Regions from separate parts of the Nonomuraea sp. NPDC049129 genome, predicted to be linked through region 2. Evidence: predicted binding sites of a transcription regulator. Region 2 holds the regulator's gene; the other holds the start of a gene.

Region 1 (7,742 bases), on a different contig from region 2:
GGGTGAGGCCGAGCACCGAGTGGCCGGCGGCGAGCAGCTGCGGTATCAGCTCGGTGCCGATGGTGCCGGTGGCTCCTGCCAGAAGTACCTTCATGCCTGCTCTGTCTCCTTGTGCGTCGTGGGGTCCTCATTCAACGGATGCGTGGCGGGGTGCCGGATGTGACATGCCGAGCTGTCAGGTGCCCGCTGCGTGTCTGGTCCACGTGCCCGTTACGGTGGGCCGAAACCGTCTCCCAAAGATCTGGAGGGGGCCGTGGCCGATGCTGAGGCGGTGTTCGGAGAGCACCGGAGCCTGCTGTTCACGCTGGCCTACGACATGCTCGGCAGCGTGGCCGACGCCGAGGACGTCGTGCAGGACACCTGGCTGCGCTGGGCCGGTGTCGACCTGGCCCAAGTGAGCAATCCGCGGGCCTATCTGATCCGCATCGCCGTCCGGCGGTCCCTGGAGCGGCTGCGCGGCCTGCGCGCCGCCAGAGAGGACTACACCGGCCCGTGGCTGCCCGAGCCACTGGTGACCCCCGACTACCCGGTGACGGCCGCTGAGAACGTCACCACGGGCCTGCTGGTCGTACTGGAGACGCTGTCGCCTCTGGAACGGGCGGCGTTCGTGCTGCGGGAGGCGTTCGGGTTCGAGCACGCCGAGATCGCCCGCATCCTCGACCGCACACCGGCGGCGGCGCGCCAGCTCGCCCGCCGGGCTCGCGAACACGTCCGCTCCCGTCGCCCGCGTTACCCGGCCGACCCCCGGGTGGCGCGCGAGGTGGCGGAGCGCTTCGTCGCGGCGATGGCGGGCGGCAGCCTCGCCGACCTCCTGGCGGTGCTGTCTCCCGACGTCACCATGTGGAACGACGGCGGTGGCCGCGTGCACGCCTCACTACGCCCGATTCACGGCTCGGACCGGGTGTCCCGCGTACTCATGGGCATCGGGCCCAGGTACGTGGACCTGGACCTCCTCTGGACGGCTGGGCCGACGTTCCTGCTGCTGGCCGGGGGTCAGGTCCGGGTCGCGCTGACCGTGGAACCGGACGAGACGGGCACTCGGGTGGGCGGGCTGTATGCGCTGGTCAACCCGGACAAGCTTGCACATGTGCGTCGACCTGCTCGCGTTGGGTCGCGCGCCATGGCTGTGTCGGACGGGTAGCTCAGTCTTTTCTCGTGGGGCGGAGGAGGGCTTCGGCGAGGGCGAGCATGGTCTCCTCCAGAGCGCCCAGACGCCTGGTGAGGTCGGTGGTGGCGGGCTCGACGATGTCGGTCACCGTCTGGGTGAGCTCGGTGCGGTCGGGGCGGGCCGCGACCAGCTCCGTGAGCACCGCCGCGGCGGCGGCCAGGCGCTCGCCCTGGTGGGTGGTCTGGGAGTCGAGGAGCTCGCCCACCCGCTCGCCGATGCTGAGCGTCGCGGGCAGCTGGCCGATGCGCTGATTGACGGCCTCGATCCGGTCGTCGACGGCTTCGAGGTGCTCGCCGGCCTGCTCGGCGCGCTGGGCGAGGCCGGTCAGGTGGGTTTCCACGCCGTTGAGCTGGGTGCCGAGACCGTCGAAGCGGGTGGTCACCCGCTCCTCCACCTCGCCCAGGCGTTCGTCGAGCGTGTCCATGCCGTTGTCGAGCTGGTTGAAGCGGCCCTCGTTGCGGGTGGCGGAGTCGATGAGGTGGCGGTCGGCGGCGGCCAGGCGTTCGTCGAGCCGGATGAAGTGGCCGTCGACGCGGCCGTCGAGCGTGTCGAAGCGGTTGTCGTGGCGGGACAGGTGGCCGTTCACGGTGGTCAGATGTCCGCTTACCGTGCTCAGATGGCCGTTGACCGTGGTCAGGTGCTCGTCGACGCCGCCGAGCCGGCTGTCGAGGGCGCCGTGGACGTCGAGGAGCTTGCCGTCGACGCCGTCGAGGCGCCCGGCCACGCGCTGCTCGCTCTCGTCGAGGCGGCCCGCCAGGCGCTGCTCGGTCTGGTCGAGGCGGCTTGCCGCGCTCTGCTGGGTGTCGTCGAGGAGTTCGGTCAGGGTCTGCCCAGTTTCGTGGAGCCGGGCGGTCAGCGCCTGCTCGGCCTCGTCGAGGCGGTCGGCCAGGCCCTGCTCGGACTCGCCCAGACGGGCGGTGAGGCCCTTTTCGGCCCGGTCGAGGTGCGTGGTCAGGCTCTGCTCGGTCCTGTCCAGGCGGCCGGTGAGCCGCTGGTCCAGGTCGGTCAGTAGGTCCTCGGTCTCGCCCAGACGTACGGAGAGGCGCTGCTCGGTGCCGTCCACCTGGGCGACGAGCCGGTCCGTGGCCGCGGTGAGCTTGCCGCCGAGCTGGTGGGCGGCGGCGGTGAGCCTGCCGTCGAGCTGGTCGGTGGCCGCGTCGAGCTTGCCGTCCAAGTGTTCGGTCATCTGCTCGGCGGTGGCGGTGAGCTTGCCGTCGAGCTGCTCGGCGTTGGCGGCCAGCTTGCCGTCGAAGCTGTCGGGCAGCTCCAGCAGCGCGCCTTCGATGCGGTCCGTACGGGCGGTCAGCTCGGCGAGCGACTTGTCGATGCGGCTGAAGCGGCCGGCGGCGGCCTCCATGCCCGTGTTGAGGTGACCCAGCCTGACGCCCAGGTCGCTCATCCGCTTGGTGATGCCCTCCGTGAAGTCGAGGACCGCCTGCAGCTTCTTGAGCACCTCGTCCACGTTGTCGCCGACGGTGCCGACCTCGGCCCAGAGCCCCGGCAACTCCGCCACCGGCGCGACCCGCTGGTGAACCGACTCCACATGCGCGTCAACGGTGCCCACCTGCTCGCCGACGGCGTCGACGTGGTCGCGTACCGCCTCGACATGCTGGGCAAGGCCCTCCGCCCACATCGGCGGTTTGGCCGCGATGTCGTCAAGTCGCCCGCTCACCGTTTCGAGCGTGCCGCTCAGACCCCCCAACTCCCGCTCGCGGACCTCCCTGAGCAGCCACTCCATACCCTCAAGGCGCTGGCGGATCTCGTCGAGGACGGCACCCTGGGTCCGCTGCTCGTAGACGTGGTCCTGAGACGCACGCGCGAGCAGGTCCCGCATCCTTTCGGAGATGGCGGAATCGCCGCCTGCCTGTAGAAGGGTGGTGTGGTTGGCGTGATCCACCGAAAGGCTCCTTCGCTCGCCGACGGTCTGCCGCGCAGCGGTGGGATAGGTCCGGTTTGCAGATGAAACGAGAACGCGGCTAATCGCCAAAGGGGGAGGACTCCCGCGTGCTCACCTTAGCCGCTCGATCAAGGTCCGTCAGGAGCGAAGTAAAAGATCGGGGTTGGCCCGATAATGCCCTAGTTTGCCATTTATGCAGGTGGGGATGGGTGACAAATCAGGGCGGAAGGCTTATCCATGATGCGGGTAAGTATGATTACCGCAGATTTGTCACCCGAAAGTCGCAGGTCATTTCTGAGCCGTTCGATGTCGACCGCCGAGGCTCGCTTCTTGATGACGACATTTCCGACTTGCCGCTCGCGGAGAGTAGCGCGGAGGCGCTTCAGCGAGAACGGCAGCACTTCTTCCACCGCGTAACGCGCGGCCCATGGGGTGTCGAACGGCTCGTCGCCGGTGATGTAGGCGATCATCGGGTCGGGGAGGCGGCCGCCGACCATCTCGGCGACCTCCCCGACGAGGTGCGCGCGGATCGCGGCCCCGTCGGGTTCGTACACGAAGCGACCGACGGGGCCGGTCGGCGCCTCGGCCCCGCGGGCGACGAGTGTCTCGCCGCCGGGCAGCAACGTCGCCCGCCGCGTCGGCCCCTCGCCTCGCGTCGGCCCCTCGCCTCGCGTCGGCCCCTCGCCTCGCGTCGGCCCCTCGGCCCGCGCCGCCCCTTCGGCGGGGCTGGTCCAAAGGGCTGCCTCCTTCACCTCGCCCTTGTACGACACCCACTCGGCTTCGGCCTCGCCCGGGATGAACTCGTACGGGATGCCCGGAGCCACCTTCAAGCAGGCCCGCCGAGCCCTGGCGACCAGGTCGAGCACGACCGGCCACGGCGGCGAGTAGGCCATGGGGTCGAACGTCCTGCCGCGGCTGGTCCGGCGGGCGGGGTCGGCGAACAGCCAGTCGTAGTCCTCCGGAGAGACCGTCGCGGCGTCCGCCTGGCGTACGGTGACCCGATCCGCGAGCCCGAGCGCCTCCGCGTTGGCCCGGGCGACGGCGACGGTCAGCGGGTCGAGGTCCACGGCGTCCACGACGCAACCGGCGCGGGCCAGCGCGAGGAAGTCGCCGCCGATGCCGCAGCAGACGTCCACGACCCGCGTCCCGCCGGCGGTTCCGGCCAGGCGGCGGGCCCGGTGGGCGCCGGCCTCGGCTCGGGTGGCCTGCTCCAGACCGTGCGGAGTGAAGTACATGAGTGCCGCGTCGGCGCCGAACTTGGCCTTGGCGCGCTCGCGCAGCGCCGCCTGGGTGAGCGCGGCCGAAGTGAGGCCGGCGTCGTACGACCTGCGCAGCCTCGTCGCCGCGGCCACCGGATCGGCGCCCACCACCTCGACGGCCTCGGCGAGTGCGCGCTGCCCGCGCGGGGTGAGCAACTCGGTGAAGGCGTCGAGATCCACGTCACCCGACGTTAGCGCCTCCCCGCCGCACTCCAGCCTGCGGCCGTGCGCGTACGGTGGTGGACCGGAACGTCCGCCGTGCGCGTACGGCGGACGGCGGGAACGGCCGCCGTGAGCGTGCGCGGTGGCTGGAACGTCCGCTGTCCGCGGAGGTGCGGGCTCAGGCGTTCGCCCCGCGTCAACAGTGCGTGTCACCCCATTTAGCCCCAACCTTGGGCAAGCTCTTGGGCCTTATCGCTCTGAGCAGACGCGTTCGTGTTGACTGTCAAGCCCCTCTTGCATATGTTTCCTGTTGGCACTCTCCCCTTGAGAGTGCCAACGTGCGACGAGGCAGGTCTGACACCCGCGACGGCAGGCCCCGCTGGTCGCCTCTTCTAGATCATTCAAATCTGAAGGGGAGGTCCGATCGTGACGACCGCCACCAAGGTTCCCGTTAAGCCGCTCGGCGACCGCATCGTGGTTCAGCCGCTTGAGGCCGAGCAGACGACCGCTTCCGGCCTGGTCATTCCTGACACCGCCAAGGAGAAGCCGCAAGAGGGCAAGGTCCTCGCGGTGGGCCCGGGCAACTGGGATGAGGACGGCGACAAGCGTATTCCGCTCGACGTCGCTGAGGGCGACATCGTCCTCTACAGCAAGTACGGCGGCACTGAGGTCAAGTACGGCGGCGAGGAGTACCTCGTGCTCTCCGCCCGCGACGTTCTCGCGATCATCGAGAAGTAAGCCGGATGCGTCGGGCCCCGGGCGCGCGTCTCGTCTGAGCGCGTGCGGCCGGGGCTTTCGACGCTAGGAGAGGACTTTCAGCATGGCGAAGATCCTAGCGTTCGACGAGGACGCACGCCGCGCGCTTGAGCGCGGCGTCAACGCCCTCGCGGACGCCGTGAAGGTAACCCTCGGCCCCCGTGGCCGCAACGTCGTCATCGACAAGAAGTTCGGTGCTCCGACGATCACGAACGACGGCGTGACCATCGCTCGTGAGATCGAGCTGGAGGAGCGCTACGAGAACCTCGGCGCCCAGCTCGCCAAGGAAGTCGCCACCAAGACCAACGACGTCGCCGGTGACGGCACCACCACCGCGACGGTCCTGGCCCAGGCGATGGTCCGCGAGGGCCTGCGCAACGTGGCCGCCGGCGCCTCGCCGCTGTCGCTGAAGCGCGGCATCGACAAGGCCGCCAAGGCGATCAGCGACAAGCTGCTGGCCAGCGCGCGCCCGGTCGAGGACAAGAAGGAGATCGCGAACGTCGCGACCATCTCCGCTCAGGACGCCAAGATCGGCGACCTGATCGCCGAGGCGTTCGACAAGGTGGGCAAGGACGGTGTTCTCACCGTCGAAGAGTCCAACGCCATGGGCATGGAGCTCGAGTTCACCGAGGGCATGCAGTTCGACAAGGGCTACCTGTCGGCGTACATGGTGACCGACCCCGAGCGCATGGAGGCCGTCCTCGAGGACGCCTACATCCTGCTCACCCAGGGCAAGATCTCCTCGATCTCCGACTTCCTGCCGCTGCTCGAGCAGATCGCGCAGACCAAGAAGCCGCTGCTCGTGGTCGCCGAGGACGTCGAGGGCGAAGCCCTGGCCGTCCTGGTCACCAACAAGATCCGCGGCACGTTCACCTCGGTCGCCGTCAAGGCTCCGGGCTTCGGCGACCGCCGCAAGGCCATGCTGCAGGACATCGCCATCCTCACCGGTGGCCAGGTCGTGAGCGAGGAGGTCGGCCTCAAGCTCGAGAACGTCGGCCTTGAGGTGCTCGGCAACGCCCGCCGCATCGTCGTGACGAAGGACAACACGACCATCGTCGACGGCGGCGGCGACCAGCAGGCGATCGAGGACCGGGTCAAGGAGATCAAGATTGCCATCGAGCAGTCTGACTCCGACTGGGACCGCGAGAAGCTGCAGGAGCGCCTTGCGAAGCTGGCCGGCGGTGTGTGCGTGCTGCGCGTCGGCGCCGCCACCGAGGTGGAGCTCAAGGAGAAGAAGCACCGCCTCGAGGACGCGATCTCCGCTACGCGCGCCGCGATCGAGGAGGGCATCGTCTCCGGCGGTGGCTCCGCGCTGATCCACGTCGCCAAGGACCTCGACGACCTGGGCCTGACGGGCGACGAGGCGACCGGTGTCGCCATCGTCCGCCGCTCGCTGGTCGAGCCGACGCGCTGGATCGCCGAGAACGCCGGTCTCGAGGGCTACGTGGTCACCCACAAGGTCTCGGAGCTGTCGGCGGGCCACGGCCTCAACGCCGCCACCGGCGACTACGGCAACCTGCTCGACCAGGGCGTCATCGACCCGGTCAAGGTCACCCGTTCGGCCGTCCAGAACGCCGCGTCGATCGCCGGCATGCTCCTCACCACCGAGGCGCTCGTCGTCGACAAGCCGGAGGAGGAGCCGGCCGCCGCCGGTCAGGGCCACGGTCACGGCCACGGCCACTGAGCCGTTCTTTCACTGGGCCGTTTCTTCCTCACCCGACCCGCGCCTGATTTCCAGGTGCGGGTCGTGTGCTTTCTCCGGCGCGCCCCTGGGCCTCCAACCCCCGCAAAGCCATGTATGGCATATGACATACGGGCAATCCAGTCGAAGCTGCTGAGAGGGTGAGCGAAGGGTGATGAACCGGGAAAGTGGTTTATTCGGGTAAACCGGATGTGTGGCTTAAGCGTCTAGGCGTCTGACAATTTCTGCACATTTGGGGTTATGGGATGAAATATTCTTCCGCAATAAAGGCTTAGTGTGGCCGGTCGATTACCGCGCGTTATCGCCGCGTCAATGTGACCAATCCGTAGCCGTTCACGATGACGACAGGCCCGATCAGTGCGGGCATCATGCCTATCGTGAGCGAGGGAAGCGTCGCCGACGCCAAAATTGGGGTAAGGCTCGCGTCGAGACTTCCGGCACGGACGGATGACTCCGACCTAAGGGAACTGACGAGCCTCGCCGTACAGGGAGATCGCACTGCGATCGAATCCCTGCTCGGCGAGTTGCGTCCGATGGTGGTGCGCTATTGCCGCGCCAGGCTGGGCAGGGTTTCAGGGCAATATCACATTGCCGATGACGTAGCCCAGGAGGTGTGCATCGCGGTCCTGTCCGCGCTGCCGCGATACCGCGACATGGGACGGCCTTTCGCCTCCTTCGTCTTCGGTATCGCCTCGCACAAGGTGGCCGACGCGTTGCGGAGTTCGGTCCGCTCGGCCGTACCGACTCAGGATCTACCGGACGGGCCGGACGACGGACCGGGGCCCGAGGAGACGGTGG
Region 2 (7,742 bases):
CCAATGATGTGACCACCGAAACCCTCTTGGCCGACAGGTCGCTGGGGGCGGTGCCGGTCGGGTGGGACGCCGACATGGCCGTGACCGCGCTTTACAGTGCGCACTTTCGGTCATTAGTGCGTCTCGCTGTGTTGCTGGTGCGAGACATGGCAACCGCGGAAGAAGTCGTGCAGGACACGTTCGTCGCCATCCATGGCGCCTGGCGTAGACTGCGTGACCCCGACAAAGCACTTGCCTACCTGCGGCAATCCGTCGTCAACCGGTCCCGTTCCGTGCTGCGTCACCGCGCGGTCGTCGAGAAGTACGCGCCCAAGGGCCTGCCCGATGCTCCGAGCGCCGAGAACGGCGCGATCGGCGAGCTCGAACGCACCGCCGTCATCGAAGCGCTAAGGTCCCTGCCAACACGTCAGAGAGAGGCACTCGTCCTTCGCTACTACGGTGATCTGTCCGAGGCTGAGATCGCCCACGCCATGGGCATCAGCAAGGGTGCGGTCAAGAGCCACACAGCTCGTGGCATGGCCGCCTTGCGATCCGTCCTGGAGAAAATGTCATGACCCAGTCCCCCGACGAGTATGGCGACGTCCTGCGCCGTGTGCTCCGTGCGGAGGCGGACACGGTCGTGCCCTCGCCGGAAGGACTGGAGATCATCCGCGCCCGCATCGAGCGGCGCGGAGTGCGCAACCTGTTCTGGTGGCGAGCGGGCGCCGCCGCCGCCAGCGCGCTGCTGGTGGCGGGCACGATCGTGATGGTCGTCCCCGAGCTGCGCCACAAGGTCATCCAGCAGGAGACCGTGGAGCAGGTGAGAGACACCAGGTCCAAGCCGCCATCCAACTCCTCGACCAGTCGGCCCGCCTCGCCCAAGCCGACCCCGCCACCGGACGATCCGCCCGCCGTGGTGCCCGCCCCGATCACCTCCGCGCCGTTGCCCGCCTCCGAGACCGCCAAGTCCACCAGCAAGCCGACGCCCAAGGCGACACCGACCCCCAAGTGCCCGACTCCCACGACGCCCACCGAGGAGCAGCCGCCGGAGGACTGCCCCACGGACGAGGCGACGCCCACACCGACGCCTACGCCGACTCCCACGCCGTCGGACACGAGCATGCCCGGCGGGCCCTGTCCGCTCGAGGAGTGCCCACCGACCGACATCGACACGACGTCCGGCACCTTCGCCAGCCCGCTCGGCGGCACCCCTCTCGCCACCACACCATGAGCGGCTGAGAGCTCACCAGCGTCCGGTACGCGCCAGGAGTACGGCCGCCGCCGCCACCCCCGCCGTCGAGGTACGCAGCACCGTAGGGCCGAGCAGCACCGGCACCGCCTTCGCCGCCCTGAACCCGGCCAGCTCCGCGTCCGAGACGCCCCCCTCGGGCCCCACCACGACGACGATGTCGCCCCCGGCGGGCAGCGTCACGCCCGACAGCGGCTCGGCGGCCTCCTCGTGCAGCACCAGACCGAGCGCCGCGCCGCCGAGCAGCGCCTCGACCCCGGCCGTGGACACCGGCGCGGCCACCTCCGGCAGATGGAACCTGCGGGCCTGCTTGCCCGCCTCCCGGGCCGTCGAACGCCACTTGGCCAGCGACTTGGCCGCCCTGTCGCCCTTCCACTGGGTGACGCTGCGAGCCGCCGCCCAGGGCACGATCACGTCGACGCCCGCCTCGGTCATCATCTCGACGGCCAGCTCGCCCCTGTCGCCCTTGGGCAACCCCTGGACGACGACCAGCCTGGGCTCGGGCGGCGGCGCCTCGTAGCGGCCCAGCACGTCGAGTCTGAGCGCGTCCTTCAACGCCTCACGTACGACGCACTCGGCGACCGTGCCGGCGCCGTCCGTCAGGTCGATCCGCTCTCCGGCGCGCAGGCGCCGGACCGAGGCCGCGTGGCGCCCTTCAGGACCGTCGAGGACCAGCTCCGGCCCGGTGCGGTCGGCGAGGCCGTCGGCCAGGAATACCGGCACGGTCACCGGCGATCACCCCAAAGATTTTCACGTTCAGTAGCCATAGGATCACGAAACGATTAAGGTTGGCCGCGATCGCACCTTCCTGAGGTCACTCTACGAGGGGTCCAGAGCGGTCAACGACCCCCTCCTGAAGGAGAAGGCTTGAGGTGCCGCCAGGTGCTTTGAAGCCCCGTGTTGACCAGCCCTAGTCATCACCGTTGGAGGTGTGATCCAGATGGCTACCTTTCACGCAGGACCGCAGACCCACCAGCGAATGCTTCCTCAGTTCGCTGCTCTGGAATCCGTGGGAGCAGACACGCCCGAGGGTGGGCACGAAACGGCTTACGGACGCGCGGCAGGCCGCGCACCCGGTGTGGAAGCTGGGCGAGGGGAGATCCGCCGTACCGCACCGGGCGGCGGGCGTCACCCCGACCCGGAACAGTCCGGGAAGGGCGGAAGGGTCCTTACAGACCCACACGTTTTCGTGCTCGATCGCCACGGGAAACCGTTGCAGCCCTGCCGGCCCGGCCGGGCCCGGCAATTCCTCAAAGCGGGCCGGGCGGTGGTGGTCCGGCACACCCCGTTCGTCATCCGCCTGACCGACCGCGCGCTGGCCGACTCCACGGTCGCCGGCGTCGAGATCGGCCTCGACCCCGGCTCCAAGCACACCGGCATCGCCGTCTTCACCGAACGCGGCGCAAGCCGTGCCGGGAAGTACAGCGTCCAACTCGACCACCGGGGCGCCGCGATCCGCGACAAGCTCACCGCCCGCTCGCGCTACCGGCGCGGCAGGAGATCTCGCAACCTGCGCTACCGCGCTCCTCGATTCCTCAACCGCGCCAAACCCAAGGGCTGGCTCGCACCGTCCCTACGGCACCGGGTGGACACCACCATGTCGTGGGTGGCCCGGCTGGGCCGGTGGGCACCCGTGCGCGCCATCCAGATCGAGCGCGTCGCGTTCGACACGCACGCCATGTCGGCGGGCAAGCCGCTGGAAGGCGTCGAGTACCAGCAGGGGACGCTGGCCGGATACGAAGTCCGCCAGTACCTGCTGGAGAAATGGGGCCGGACCTGCGCGTACTGCGGTGCGGCGGGTACGCGTTTGCAGGTCGAGCACATCCACCCCAAGGCGCGGGGCGGCTCCGACCGGATCTCCAACCTGACGCTGGCGTGCCAGCCGTGCAACCAGGCGAAGAACACAACACCCGTCGAAGAGTTCCTGCGAAACACACCTACCGCCGAACCCGCACCGACCGGTACGGATTCCCCCGCCTGCGGCTCCCCCGCATCAAGCACGTCCATGGGTTCGCCACCGGCGACCTCGTACGCGCCACCCTCACCCACGGCAAACACACCGGAGTCCACACCGGACGCGTCGTCCAAAGAGCCGACGGCTACAGCTACACCACGAGCAAGGAGACCACCACTGAACGGTGAACCTCAGGGCACACTCAGGCCCTCAAGGGCCTTCCCGCTCCCGCTCCCGTTCCCTCCCCGGCATGAACGCCGGGGTATCCACGGGTGGTTCTGATGACGTTCATGTCCAGGAACACCCGCCGCGCGCGGCGCTGGCCGTGCGCGCTGAAGACCCGGCTGACCGTCCTGCTCACCGTCCCTGCCAGGATCGCCCGCGCGGCGCCGCGCCGGCTCGCCGGAAAGGCCCCGGACACGACGGGGCCCGCGGCCGAGGAGCCCCACCGGCCCGCCACCGGCCGCCCGCGCCGCCCGCCCGATCCCGTGGCCGTACGCGACGTGCTCCGCTCGGCCCTGAGCGCGGCCGGGTCCGGCCGCGCGGTGCTGGGCGAAGTGGACGACGCCCTGCTCAGGGGCACGGCCGTCGCCGAGATCGCGCACCTGGTGACCGAGCTGGTCGACAACGCGCTGACCTGCTCGGCGCCCGACACCGAGGTGGAGATCCGGGCCAGCACACGCGAGGGCGAGTGCCACATCGCGATCGTCGACCAGGGCGTGGGGATGACCGAGGGAGAGCGCGCCGCCGCGAACGCCCGGCTCCGTGGCGAACGGCGCTTCTTCGCCGCCCCCACCCGCTACCTCGGCCACTACGTGGTGGGCAGGCTGGCCGAGCGGCTCGGTGTGCGCGTGTGGCTGGACGAGTCGCCGCCACACGGCATCACCGCCCGGGTGGCCCTCCCGGGCGAACTCCTGGTGCCCTTACGGGTCACCGGCCGTTGAACGTGTCCCGTTCAGCGGCCGTTGAACGCGTCCCGCAGCCGCGAGAAGAACCCCTGCTGCCCGGGGGCGAACTTCCCGGGCGGCCGCTCCTCGCCACGCTGCTTGGCCAGCTCGCGCAGCAGCTCCTCCTGCGCCGGGTCGAGGCGCAGCGGGGTCTCCACGTTGACGTGGATGAGCAGGTCGCCGCGGCCCGTCTCGTTGAGCCGCTGCACGCCCCTGCCGTACATCGTGATGACCTGGCCCGACTGCGTGCCCGGCCGCACGTCGACCTCCTCGGAGCCGTCGAGCGTCTCCACGGCGAGGTTGGTGCCGAGCGCGGCGGCCGTCATCGGGATCTGGACCGTGCAGTGCAGGTCGTCGCCGCGCCGCTCGAAGATCTCGTGCGGGCGCTCGACGATCTCCAGGAAGAGGTCTCCGGGCGGGCCGCCGCCGGGGCCGACCTCGCCCTCGCCGGCGAGCTGGATGTGCGTGCCGTCCTCGACGCCCGCGGGGATGCGGACCTTGATCGTACGGCGGGTGCGCACGCGGCCGTCACCCGAGCACTCCTGGCACGGGTGGCGGATGATCGTTCCGAAGCCGCCGCACTGGGGGCACGGCCTGGAGGTCATGACCTGGCCCAGGAACGACCGGGTGACCTGGGAGATCTCGCCGCGCCCGTTGCACATGTCACAGGTGTCGGGGTGGGTGCCGGACGCGGCGCCCGCGCCCTGGCAGACCTCGCAGAGCACGGCCGTGTCGACGACCAGCTCGCGGGTGGTGCCGAAGGCGGTCTCGCGCAGGTCGAGCTCGACGCGGATGGTCGCGTTGCGCCCTCTCCTGGCCCGCGAACGGGGCCCGCGCGCGCCCCCGGCCGTGCCGAAGAAGGCGTCCATGATGTCGCTGAACGGGAAGCCCGCGCCGAAGCCGGCCGCTCCCTGGCCCGCGCCGGAGCCGCCGAAGGGGTCGCCGCCCAGGTCGTACATCTGACGCTTGTTGGCGTCGGACAGCACCTCGTAGGCCTGCGTGATCTCCTTGAACCGCTCCTGGGTCGCGGGGTCCGGATTGACGTCGGGATGGAGTTCGCGGGCAAGCCTGCGGTAGGCCTTCTTGATCTCTTCCTGACTGGCGTCACGGCGCACCCCGAGGGTGGCGTAGTAGTCGCTGTTTGCCACTTATCGACCTCTTATGATGCAGCCAGGATTTGGCTGACGTAGCGTGCCACCGCGCGCACGGCGCCCATCGTCACGGGATAGTCCATCCTCGTGGGGCCTAGCACGCCTAGCCGGGCCAGTTCGTTGTCGCCAGAACCGTACCCGGTTGCGACGATCGACGTGCCACGGAGGAACGGGTTCTCCGAGCCGATGCGCACGGTGAGCGTGGACGGGGTGTCTGTGGAAGTCTCGCCGAGCAGCCGCATGAGCACGACCTGCTCCTCCAGTGCTTCGAGCACATCGCGCAGCCCGGTCGAGAAGTCGGCCCCGGCGAGGTTGGCCGCACCGGCGAACACGATCTTCTCATCATGGCGCTCGACCAGCGTCTCGAGGAGCACCGACAGGATAGTGGCCACCACGGGACGGTCTTCGACGGGCAGCCGCTCCGGCAGGTCGGCGACCTGATCGGGGACGTTGAGCAGGCCGCAGCCGTCGAGGGAGGCGTTGAGCACCGCGCGCAGGTGCGCGATGCGGGTGTCCTCCACCACTTCGGGCAGCTCGACCACCCGCTGCTCGACGCGGCCCGTGTTGGTGATCAGCACGAGCATGATCCGCCGGTCGTGCAGGGGCACGAGCTCGACGTGCCTGACCGTCGAGCGGGTCAGCGTCGGGTATTGCACGACCGCGACCTGCCGGGTGAGCTGCGCGAGCAGCCGCACCGTGCGGGTGACCACGTCGTCGAGGTCGACCGCGCCGGCGAGGAACGTCTCGATCGCCCGGCGCTCCGCTCCGGAGAGCGGCTTGACCTGCGAGAGCCGGTCGACGAACAGGCGATAGCCCTTGTCCGTCGGCACGCGGCCCGCGCTGGTGTGCGGCTGGGTGATGTAGCCCTCCTCCTCCAGGGCGGCCATGTCGTTCCTGACCGTCGCTGGGGAGACCTTCAGGTTGTGGCGTTCGGCGAGCGCCCTGGAGCCCACCGGCTCATTGGTGGACACGTAGTCTTCGACAATGGCGCGGAGCACCGCCAGCTTCCGATCGTCGAGCACGCGCTCACCTCCTACCTCTGCCTTTCAGGAAACGACAGGTCTAGCACTCTGTGTTCCCGAGTGCCAAGTGTACGGCTCCCGCCCACAAGGTGCGATAACACCGGAGCTAGCGAGTGGCCGCCAATAGGGCGCACACTGGCCGATATGACCGACGACTCCCAGCCCCCCTCCTACGGTCCACCGCCGGGACAGGGTCCGTACCAGGGGCAACCTCCCCAGTACGGCCCGCCGCCGCCCCAATATGGTCCGCCGCAATACGGCCAGCAGCACTACCAGCCCGGCCCCTACGGGCAGCAGCAGCCGTACCAGCCCGGACCTTACGGCACGCCGCAGCGGTTCGGCCCTCAGGTTGACCCGAAGTTGATCAGACCGCGGTTGCGGTGGATCGCGGTCGCCTGGGGCCTGGCGCTGCTCGCCGGGCTGGTCGGGGTGGGAGTGTTCGTGAGCGGCATCCTGAACACGGTGGGCGCGGTGGCCCCGTCCAAGACGTTCACGGCGGGCCAGAGCGTCACCGTGCCGCTGGACCCGGCGGAGAAGCCGGTGGTGTACCTCGCCAGTGAGAGCCAGGTCCATTACATGTGCCGGATCGACGGCGGTCCCGGCCAGGCCAGGCTCGCCAAGACGTCCGGCACCGAGCGGGTCACCGTCAACGGCACGCAGTGGCAGCTCATCCTCGTGGTCAACGCGCCTGCCAAGGGCGACTACCAGTTCACCTGCACGACCCAGGAGCCGACCAACGTGCGCTTCGGCGTCGGCCGCGACTTCGCCGCCGCCGCGGGCGGGCTGGTGGGCGGTGTGGCGGCGCTGCTGGTGATCCCGGGTCTGGGCGTGCTGGCCGCCGTCATCACGACGATCATGGTGGTGACCCGGCGGAGCTCTCATCGCAAGCGCCTTGCGGCGGGCGGGTGATTTGCTACGGTCCCCGTGTGTACGACGGCGATGTTCTAGCGGGAAATTGGCGGCGGCCGGGCAAGGGCAAGATCCCCCAGGTGCCCGCCGAACTCGATCTGGTCGTGGAGGACGCCGAGAGCGGCTTCTGCGGCGCCGTGGTGGCCTGCGACAAGGAGGCCGTCACGCTGGAGGACCGTTTCGGCAAGCGCCGCCTGTTCCCGTTCGCGCCCGCCGCGTTCCTGCTGGACGGCAAGGTCGTGACGCTCGTACGGCCGGCCGCCCCGGGGGTGTCGAGCCCCAGGCGGAGCGCGTCCGGCTCGATAGCCGTCGAGGGCCTGCGGGCCAGGGTGGCCAAGGAGAGCCGCATCTACGTGGAAGGCGTGCACGACGCCGCCCTCGTGGAGAAGATCTGGGGCCACGACCTCCGGGTGGAGGGCGTCGTGGTCGAGTATCTGGAGGGCGTGGACGACCTGCCCGCGATCGTCGCCGAGTTCGGCCCGTCGCCGGAGCGTAGGCTGGGCGTGCTGGTCGACCATCTCGTGCCGGGCT

Evidence for each region. The regulator HrcA, encoded in region 2, represses chaperone genes, less so after heat shock. The targets are predictions, from matches to a motif close to TTGGCACTCTCNNNNNGAGAGTGCCAA.
Region 1: the regulator HrcA is predicted to act here: its motif matches at 4,797-4,823, upstream of groES (co-chaperone GroES).

The regions. Positions count from the first base shown of each region.
Region 1 covers NZ_JBEZDU010000007.1:62,454-70,195, forward strand. The annotation lists gene AB0B64_RS23040 (NAD(P)-dependent oxidoreductase) at 1-94, opposite strand, end outside; gene sigJ (RNA polymerase sigma factor SigJ) at 254-1,141, shown strand; gene AB0B64_RS23050 (hypothetical protein) at 1,143-3,065, opposite strand; gene AB0B64_RS23055 (class I SAM-dependent methyltransferase) at 3,257-4,504, opposite strand; gene groES (co-chaperone GroES) at 4,910-5,224, shown strand; gene groL (chaperonin GroEL) at 5,307-6,926, shown strand; gene AB0B64_RS23070 (sigma-70 family RNA polymerase sigma factor) at 7,313-7,742, shown strand, end outside.
Region 2 covers NZ_JBEZDU010000001.1:756,771-764,512, forward strand. The annotation lists gene AB0B64_RS03285 (SigE family RNA polymerase sigma factor) at 75-554, shown strand; gene AB0B64_RS03290 (hypothetical protein) at 551-1,210, shown strand; gene AB0B64_RS03295 (16S rRNA (uracil(1498)-N(3))-methyltransferase) at 1,223-1,957, opposite strand; gene iscB (RNA-guided endonuclease IscB) at 2,418-3,464, shown strand; gene AB0B64_RS03305 (ATP-binding protein) at 3,473-4,126, shown strand; gene dnaJ (molecular chaperone DnaJ) at 4,138-5,277, opposite strand; gene hrcA (heat-inducible transcriptional repressor HrcA) at 5,289-6,302, opposite strand; gene AB0B64_RS03320 (hypothetical protein) at 6,447-7,211, shown strand; gene AB0B64_RS03325 (DUF3097 domain-containing protein) at 7,229-7,742, shown strand, end outside.